DNA from 2 places in the Rhizobium sp. WYJ-E13 genome. Region 1 is predicted to be linked to the other one. Evidence: predicted binding sites of a transcription regulator. Region 1 holds the regulator's gene; the other holds the start of a gene.

Region 1 (4,425 bases):
CCGTGTTGGCGGCCTCGACGGCCTTTTCGACACCCTTGCCGAGATAGCGCTTGCCGCCATCGCGCACTTCGACAGCTTCATGCGCGCCGGTCGAAGCACCCGAGGGAACAGCTGCACGGCCCATGCTGCCGTCTTCGAGATAGACATCGACTTCGACGGTGGGGTTACCACGGCTATCGAGAATCTCGCGGGCGATGATATCGGTAATTGCAGTCATGGTTTTTTCCTGCTCGTGGGTGGATAAATCGTTTGAAACCGTCTTAATCGAAGGTACGCAAATTACAATGGCGCTTTGCGACACCTCCGGCCTGCCTGTCTGATCGTCGCTATAACACGATCATGTCAGGCTTTTGACTGTCAGCCCTTGGCAACCGCATCAAAGGCGAGCAGCTTTTCCAGAAGCCGCGGCATATCCTTGAGATAGACCATGTTCGGGCCGTCGGAAGGGGCATTGTCCGGATCCTCATGGGTTTCGATGAAGACACCCGCAACGCCGGCGGCTACGGCAGCACGCGCCAGCGTTTCAACGAATTCGCGCTGGCCGCCGGAGGAATCGCCCTGCCCGCCCGGCTGGGCGACGGAATGCGTGGCGTCGAAGATAACAGGAGCGCCCATCGCCGCCATGATCGGCAGGGAACGCATGTCGGAGACCAGCGTGTTGTAGCCGAAGGAAACACCGCGTTCGCAAAGCAATATATTCGGATTGCCGCTGGCATTCAGCTTGCCGAGCACATTCTTCATGTCCCAGGGCGCGAGGAACTGGCCTTTCTTGACGTTGACGACGCGGCCGGTCTTGGCGGCGGCAACGAGAAGATCCGTCTGGCGGCAGAGGAAGGCCGGGATCTGCAGCACGTCGACGGTTTCAGCGACAATGGCGCATTGTTCTGCCGTATGAACATCCGTCAGGACAGGAAAACCGAATTCCTTCTTGAGGTCGTCGAAAACCTCCATCGCCTTTTCGAGGCCGATACCGCGCTTGGCGGAAATCGAGGTGCGGTTTGCCTTGTCATAGGAGGTCTTGTAGACGAGGCCGATACCGAGCTTGTCGCACAGCTCCTTCAGCGTGCCGCCGACCATGAAGGCATGCTCGCGGCTTTCCATCTGGCACGGACCAGCGATGAGCGAAAGCTTGGCAGAATTGGAAAACAGAACCTGGCCAGCGCCTTCGCCGATCCGGACCTCTGCATTGGTATTGGAGCTCATGGTGTTTCCTCGAAGGCGAAGAGCGTGCCCTGACCGGGCGCGGGCTTCACAAGAATACGGTTGGCCTTGCGTGTATAGGTCACCCCGTTAGCAGCCAAATGCGCTTCTGTCACGGCCAGATCGGCAACCGCAAAGAGGATCGCCCGGCCGCGCAGGCCGCGATCGCTATCCGGCGTCGCCAGATCGAAATAGGCCTCCAGCCCCTCTGGGGTCATCAGGCTGATCTTTGCGTTTCCGGTCGGCACCTCCAGCCCGAAACTCGTGACATCGGCAGAAGCGGCTTTTGCCGCCGCGCGAACGAACTCGCCGAAAGCTGTCGGCTCGGGCGCCGCGAGCGCGATCTCGGCAATGCCTGTCACGCCATTGGCATGGATCTCCAGCGCGCTGCGGCTGGCCGGAAGCGGGTTGATGCGCTCGACAGCGAAGAGAAAGAAATCCGGTGCCCGTAGGTCGCCAGCGAAGGCGAGCCGGAAGCCGGCAACACTTTCTGCACCATCGGGCATTTTCACTGGACGTTCGAACTGCAGCACAGGACCGGCACTGATGCTGCCCTTCACGAAACGAGAATGTTCTTGCTTTGCATCCCCTGTCGCAAAGGCGATGGCGGACAATCCTTCGCTGCCGCAGCGGAAACGGAAAGCCTGATTGCGGGCAGTGAAGACATTGCCCTCACGCGCCGTCTCCTCGCTCTCCTCCACACTCGCGACACCCAATGGCTCAAGGTAGGTTTTGTCGGTAAAGAAAACGCAGGCATTTTCCGTGCCGAAGGGATGGCGGGCATCGGGCGCGACGGTGAAACCAAGCTTGCCCAGCCTTTCGCGGGCAAGGTCGATATCGGTAACCGGCAAAACGAGATGATCAATCGGAAGCATGTCCTGGGTCATCGGCTACTCTCTAGCAATCACCAGGAGATGTGCTTCAGCAGACGCTACGAAGCAAGGCCAGGCAGGCTTTCCGCCGATAAAAATAAAATTCTCTGCAGAATGAACAGAAGTTTTACGAAAATTTAGCTACTTGCAGAACACATATGGAACATATAGTGTCCGTTCTGGATTTGTTTCAAGACTGGGGTACACGCCATGCTCACACGCAAACAACAGGAACTCCTTCTTTTCATTCACGAAAGGATGAAGGAGTCAGGCGTTCCGCCGTCTTTCGACGAGATGAAGGATGCGCTGGATCTTGCCTCTAAATCCGGTATTCACCGGCTGATCACGGCGCTTGAGGAACGCGGCTTCATTCGCCGGCTTCCGAACCGGGCACGCGCGCTCGAAGTCATCAAGTTGCCGGAAGCCTACAGCCCAAGCCTGCAGCCTCGGCGCGGCTTTTCGCCGAGCGTCATCGAGGGCAGCCTCGGAAAGCCTCAGCCGTTGGCTCCCGCTCCGGCAAAGCCTGCACCTGCTGCCGACAACGGCAATTCGATTTCTGTGCCGGTCATGGGGCGCATCGCCGCCGGCGTGCCGATCTCGGCAATCCAGAACAATACGCACGACATCAATGTTCCCGCCGACATGCTGGGCTCGGGTGAGCATTATGCGCTCGAGGTTCGTGGCGACTCGATGATCGAAGCCGGCATCTTCGATGGCGACACGGTCATCATCCGCAACGGCAGCACCGCCAATCCCGGTGATATTGTCGTGGCACTCGTCGACGAGGAGGAAGCGACGCTCAAGCGTTTTCGCCGCAAGGGTGCATCGATTGCACTCGAAGCAGCAAACCCCGCTTATGAGACGCGCATCTTCCCGCCGGATCGCGTCAAGGTCCAGGGCAAGCTCGTCGGCCTCATTCGCCGCTATCACTGACTGGTGACGTACTGGCGTCTGCGAAACTGTCGCTGCGCCAATCATAGGCACGGTGGCGCATCCAGGGCCGTCGCAACGTGTCGAATGCAGTTGTGATCTCAGTTCCCTTATCGGTAAAACGAAGTTCGATCGAGCCTGTTCTGCGTAGTGTCTCGCCAGTAAAGAGCAATGCGCCGGAGCGACAATGGTCAAACCGCAAACGGACAGGGGTAACGACGATATCGGCCGTATCGCAGGCCGGCCCGAGATAGGCTGCATTGTCGATGATCGTCAGTTTCTTTCCATTCCCGAGCAAGGCAGTGCACCAGGCGCCCTTCTGGCAGGAGAAGCGCGATGGCGAGCTTGCGGCGGCATGTCTCATTGCTGCTCTGGCTTCGTCCTGCTGATCCCGTGACAGCTGCAGCTGTTTGCCTTCAGGCGCAGCGGGGACATTGACAGCCTGGAGCATGAACGGCTTTCGATGCTCTTCCATGGTAAGCGCCCGCTGCCATTGTTCGAAGATGAAGGCAGGAGGCTTTTCGCGATTCGAAGCTATCGCCTCTCCATCGACAACAGCAACCAGGCCGCCATCTTCGGCGATGGTGATGTCGGGCATCGCCTCGACCGGAAGCAACGCGACGGCAAGCGTGGAAACCGCAACGATTGCTGTTCCGGCGTGCCGCAGTCTGGTTCTGAGCAAGGTTAGCAGCAGAAACCCGAAGACGGCTGTCGGGAAGTACCAGCCGGGCAAACGGCCCACATCGATATTGCCGCCCCAGCTCGATACCGTCTTTGCGATTTTTATCACCAGATCGAGCCCGAATCCTGCGATCTGCCACATCGGGCCATCGAGGCCAAAAGGCATCAGCAGCATCGCCAGCATCCCGGCAGGCATGACGATGAAGGAAATGACAGGCATGGCCGCGAGATTTGCCGGCAGGCCGTAGGCAGTCAGCCGGTGAAAATGATCGATCGAAAACAGCGCGGTCGAGAAACCGCCAATGAGCGACGTCAGGAAAATGCCGCCGAAGAAGCCGCCAATCATGAGGACAGGTTTGAGGATCGGCAGCTTGGCAAAGGCATTCTCCCGCATCGGACGCACTTTCCAGAGGTCGTAACCGGCGACCAGGGCAAGCGTTGCGGCAAAGGACATCTGGAAACTCGGCCCCAGCACCTCCGATGGCGAGACTGCAAGGATCACGAGCGCGGACAGCGCCACGTTTCTAAGGCTGATCGACGGCCGGTCAAAGAAGACGGCAACCAGCATGATCGCCATCATGATGAAAGCGCGTTCGGCGGAGACGGCAAAACCCGAGATCAGATAATAAGCCGTCACCGCAGCGAGCGCGCCGGCCGCCGCGATTTTCTTGGTCGGCCATGCTTGGGCAATGGCGGGAAAAAGACTGAGGATGACCCGCAGGCCGACAAAGAAGATGCCGGC
Region 2 (4,425 bases), 1.4 Mb from region 1:
TCAGGCGGCGTGGATTCCTCGGTTGCAGCCTTACTCATTCACGAAGCCGTCGGCGACCAGCTGACCTGCATCCTCGTCGACCACGGCCTTATGCGCAAGGACGAGGCCGCAGGCGTCGTCGCCATGTTCCGCGAGCACTACAATCTGCACCTGATCCATGTCGACGCCGCCGACCGCTTCATCGGCGAACTGGAAGGCGTTTCCGACCCGGAAACCAAGCGCAAGATCATCGGCCGCCTCTTCATCGAGACGTTCGAGGACGAAGCCAGGAAGCTCGGCGGCGCCGATTTCCTCGGCCAGGGCACGCTCTATCCTGATGTGATCGAGTCCGTTTCCTTCACCGGCGGCCCGTCGGTCACCATCAAGTCGCACCACAATGTCGGCGGCCTGCCGGAGCGCATGAAGATGCAGCTCGTCGAGCCGCTGCGCGAACTCTTCAAGGATGAAGTACGCACGCTCGGCAAGGAACTCGGCCTGCCGGACAGCTTTATCGGCCGCCATCCCTTCCCGGGTCCAGGCCTTGCCATCCGCTGCCCAGGCGGCATCACCCGCGAGAAGCTCGAGATCCTGCGTGAGGCCGATGCGATTTATCTCGACGAGATCCGCAAGGCCGGTCTCTATGACGCGATCTGGCAGGCTTTCGCCGTGCTGCTGCCGGTCCAGACCGTCGGCGTCATGGGCGACGGCCGCACCTACGAATTCGTCTGCGCGCTCCGCGCCGTGACCTCCGTCGACGGCATGACGGCGGATTTCTACCATTACGACATGGAATTCCTCGGCCGCGCCGCCACCCGCATCATCAACGAAGTCCGCGGTATCAACCGCGTGGTCTACGATGTGACGAGCAAACCGCCGGGCACGATCGAGTGGGAGTGAGGGGGGGCGCGCTATCATTTCGATGAATTTGGCGTTCTCCATTTTGATATAGGTTGATTTCTATCGAGAGATCAGTGAGCCAATTCGAAAAATCCTCGATCACGAAGTAAAGACGCCGTAAATCCAGGCACTCTGTAGCAATTCGAATGGAGCCATCCAGTTCGGTCCAATATCGGAAGGTTATCGAACGCGGGTCGATAGAAGCCAGTTCAACTGCGCGCGCGAGCATATGCTCCAGCATTTGGCATCGCTAATCAAAATTGCTGGTGGCGTTTCGAAACGCTTCAACAAGCAATGCAAAAGTTCAATTTTCTCTTCATCACTTGCAGACATCATCACACACCAAAGGTCGCTGACTATTTTTATCGTAGACGCGTTGCCACAAAATACAGCCACGCCAGGCTGCTGAGTGATTTTAACGCCCTAAAGTTCGGTAAGCACCGCGGCTCGCTGCCACTGGTCGGCTAAGAATTGCACCCCAAAAAAAATCAACCTCGGAAAGCAAGGTAAAACAGCGCCACGCAAGGTTGCTGTTTGACCTTTTCATCTCATCACTGCGAAAGCCGCTGTTCCTTAAAGCCCGAGACGGGCCTCTCCCAGGGATGACCGCCGCCAACTCATCAACCCGAGGTAAATCGATGCCAATCATTACATTTGCGAATACGAAAGGGGGCGCTGGCAAGACGACGGTCGCTCTCGTTCTTGCCACAGAACTGGCTCGCCGTGGCCATCGCGTTTCCGTTCTGGATGCCGATCCGCAGCAATGGGCCAGCCGCTGGCGCCGTCTGTCCGGTGAAGCAGCCGAATTCGCCGTGATCTCCAATGTCGCGGAAGATACGATCGAACAGCAGATCAAGGACCTCAAGAAGCGCGGCGGTTATATCATCGTCGACCTGCCGGCCGGCATGAGCCCATTGATGGCGAAGGCCATCGGCTTTTCCGATCATGTCATGGTTCCGGTGCAGGGCTGCGCCATGGATGCCGTCGGCGGCGCGCAGGTGCTGGAAATCATGAAGCAGCTTGCTTCCCAGCACGATATCCGCATCCCGCATTCGGTCGTCCTGACCCGCATCAGCTCGATCATCACCACGCGTGCGCTCCTGGCCGTCAAGGGACTGCTGGCGCAGCAGCAGGTGAACGTCATCGATACGGCACTGATCGAACGCGCCGCCTACCGCGACATGTTCGTCTCCGGCGGCAGCCTCTATACGATGGATCCTGCCCGCGTCAGCAACCTCGACAAGGCGCAGGGCAATGCTCGTCTTTTGGCAGAGGACATTCTTCGTCTCGTGCCGCCAAAGGCCGCGCGCGCCAAGTCTTCGAAGAAGGCAACTGACGTCGTCAAGAACGCTGCCTAAGACGTGCATTCCCCGTTAATTCGATGCCTGCAAACGGCTGCCTTTCGGTAGCCGTTTCGGTTTCGAGCATAACTTTCTGCGATAAATGTTCTTGTTTTGTTCTTTACAAAGAGAACAACTTCGGTAAGCTTCTCCTTGTGCAACAAGGAGGCGGGCGATGCAGTCCGTAGTTCAAATGCCTCATTTTCCACTCGATCCGAATGGCTCGGATCCCCGGAAGAAATCCAATCCCGTCGGGGAACGTCACCACAGGCTGTTCTTCATGCTTCGCCCGACCACCGAAGCGGCTTCCGAAGCGCTGGAGATCGCTCAGGCCTATCGCAACGCCCATTCACTGACCGAGCCTTCGCGGCCCCGCGAGTTGCTTCATGTCACGCTGAATGGCATCGGCGCCTACCGCAGGCTGCCGCAGGATATCGTGTTCGGCGCAGAACAGGTTGCTGCGACAGTGCGCGCCCGGCCGTTCGATCTCGTGCTCGATGAGGTCATAAGCTTCAGCCATCCAGGCGAGCCGCAGGCCTTCGTCATCTGCAGCCGGCAGGAAAACGAGGCACTGCTGGATCTTCGTCGCCAAATCCAGGAGGGCTTATACGAGGCTGGATTGCCCTATAACCTCGGTGGCCATCTGACGCCGCACATGACGCTGCTCTACGATCGCAAGACCGTTCTGCCTGAAAAGCTGAACCGGCCGGTGCAGTGGAATATTCGCGAATTCCTGCTGATCCACAGCATCTATGGAAAGAGCGAGCACAACGTCGTCGGCCGTTGGCCGCTGCTCGGCTGAGTCGCGCTTGCGCCTTGGAGGGGGATTCGCATAAGACTCCCCACCCAATACGAAATGCGGAGCAAGACAGTGGACGTTTCAGAGATCATCATCCCCGGAGATACTCCCGGCATCGAATGGCGGTTGCCAGTCATGCGTTTCAAGGGAAATGATCCTGCCGCGCCCAAGGTCTATATCCAGGCCGCACTGCATGCGAACGAACTGCCGGGAACGGCGCTGGCGCATTTCCTCTGCGGCAAGTTGCGGGAGGCCGAAAGCGAAGGGCGGATCACCGGTGATATCACGCTCGTGCCTCAGGCAAACCCGATCGGAGCGGCACAATCGCATTTCGGCGAACTGCAAGGCCGGTTCGATCTCGGTTCGAGGACCAATTTCAACCGCGACTTTCCGCTGATCTCCGTCCGTGACCAGCCAGAACTCATTGACGAGCTTGATAAATATCCGGCTGCCGATCGGCTGAAGCGGGAGCTGATCCATATGGCGCTCGACGCCGATCTTGTGATCGACCTGCATTGCGACGATGAATCGCTGCAATATGCCTATATCGACGAAGCTTTCTGGCCAGAGGCGGCGGATCTTGCGAACGCGCTCGATATGGAAGCGGTGCTGCTTTCGGATGGTGAGAGCTCAGCCTTCGAAGAAGCGGTTAGCTTCGCCTGGAAATATGAGGTGCCGGGCGAGCGCAAGGCGAGGCTTCCGGGCAAGCTTTCCGTGACGGCGGAACTGCGCGGCCGGCGCGATGTCTATCCTGGCATGGCCTACAAAGACGCCGAAGGTCTTCTGCAGTTCCTAATCGGGCGCGGTGTCGTCAGCGGCAAAGCGGCCGGAGATGCTTCCTTTTCCGGGCCGGCCGTGCCGCTCGACAATGTCGAGATTGTACGCGCGCCGCAGGGCGGCACCGTGCTGTTTCACCGCAATATCGGCGAGCGCGTTTCGGAAGGAGAGCTTCTGGCCACGATCGTCACCCGCCCGGGCTTTGCCGAAGGCGATATCGATATCCGCGCGCCACAGGACGGGCTGCTGCTCACCCGCACGTCCGATCGGCTCGTACGCCGGCGTGGCGACCTGATGAAGATCGCGGCCGACCAACCGAGCAAGGCAACGCGAAAGGCCGGTACGCTGGAAGACTGACCGGCGTTCTTTTCCACATGCGCATGTAAGGCGCCGCGCAACTGTCACACAGGCTTCAAGAAAATCCGCCAAGCCGTGGCAGACATGTTGCGAAGGAGCTTTCATGCCGCATTACGACATTGCGATCATCGGCGCGGGTATTGTCGGGCTGGCGCATGCGTTGGCGGCGGCAAAGCGCGGCAAACGGGTCGTCGTTATCGACCGCGACGCACAGGCAAATGGCGCCTCGGTGCGCAATTTCGGCTTTGTGACGGTGACCGGCCAGCAGGCCGGCGA

Evidence for each region. Region 1 encodes LexA, which represses DNA repair genes until DNA is damaged. Its sites were predicted from a motif close to TGTTCNNNNTGTGTTCNG; they were not measured.
Region 2: KQ933_RS21225 (2'-5' RNA ligase family protein) is a predicted target of LexA. The motif match lies at 2,321-2,338, and genes of this name have one in related genera.

What each region holds. Positions count from the first base shown of each region.
Region 1 is NZ_CP076853.1:1,332,362-1,336,786, reverse strand. It holds gene eno (phosphopyruvate hydratase) at 1-217, opposite strand, end outside; gene kdsA (3-deoxy-8-phosphooctulonate synthase) at 358-1,203, opposite strand; gene KQ933_RS06755 (VOC family protein) at 1,200-2,087, opposite strand; gene lexA (transcriptional repressor LexA) at 2,283-3,005, shown strand; gene KQ933_RS06745 (ComEC/Rec2 family competence protein) at 2,986-4,425, opposite strand, start outside.
Region 2 is NZ_CP076853.1:4,285,990-4,290,414, reverse strand. It holds gene guaA (glutamine-hydrolyzing GMP synthase) at 1-876, shown strand, start outside; gene KQ933_RS21230 (ParA family protein) at 1,515-2,234, shown strand; gene KQ933_RS21225 (2'-5' RNA ligase family protein) at 2,392-3,018, shown strand; gene KQ933_RS21220 (succinylglutamate desuccinylase/aspartoacylase family protein) at 3,088-4,149, shown strand; gene KQ933_RS21215 (TIGR03364 family FAD-dependent oxidoreductase) at 4,253-4,425, shown strand, end outside.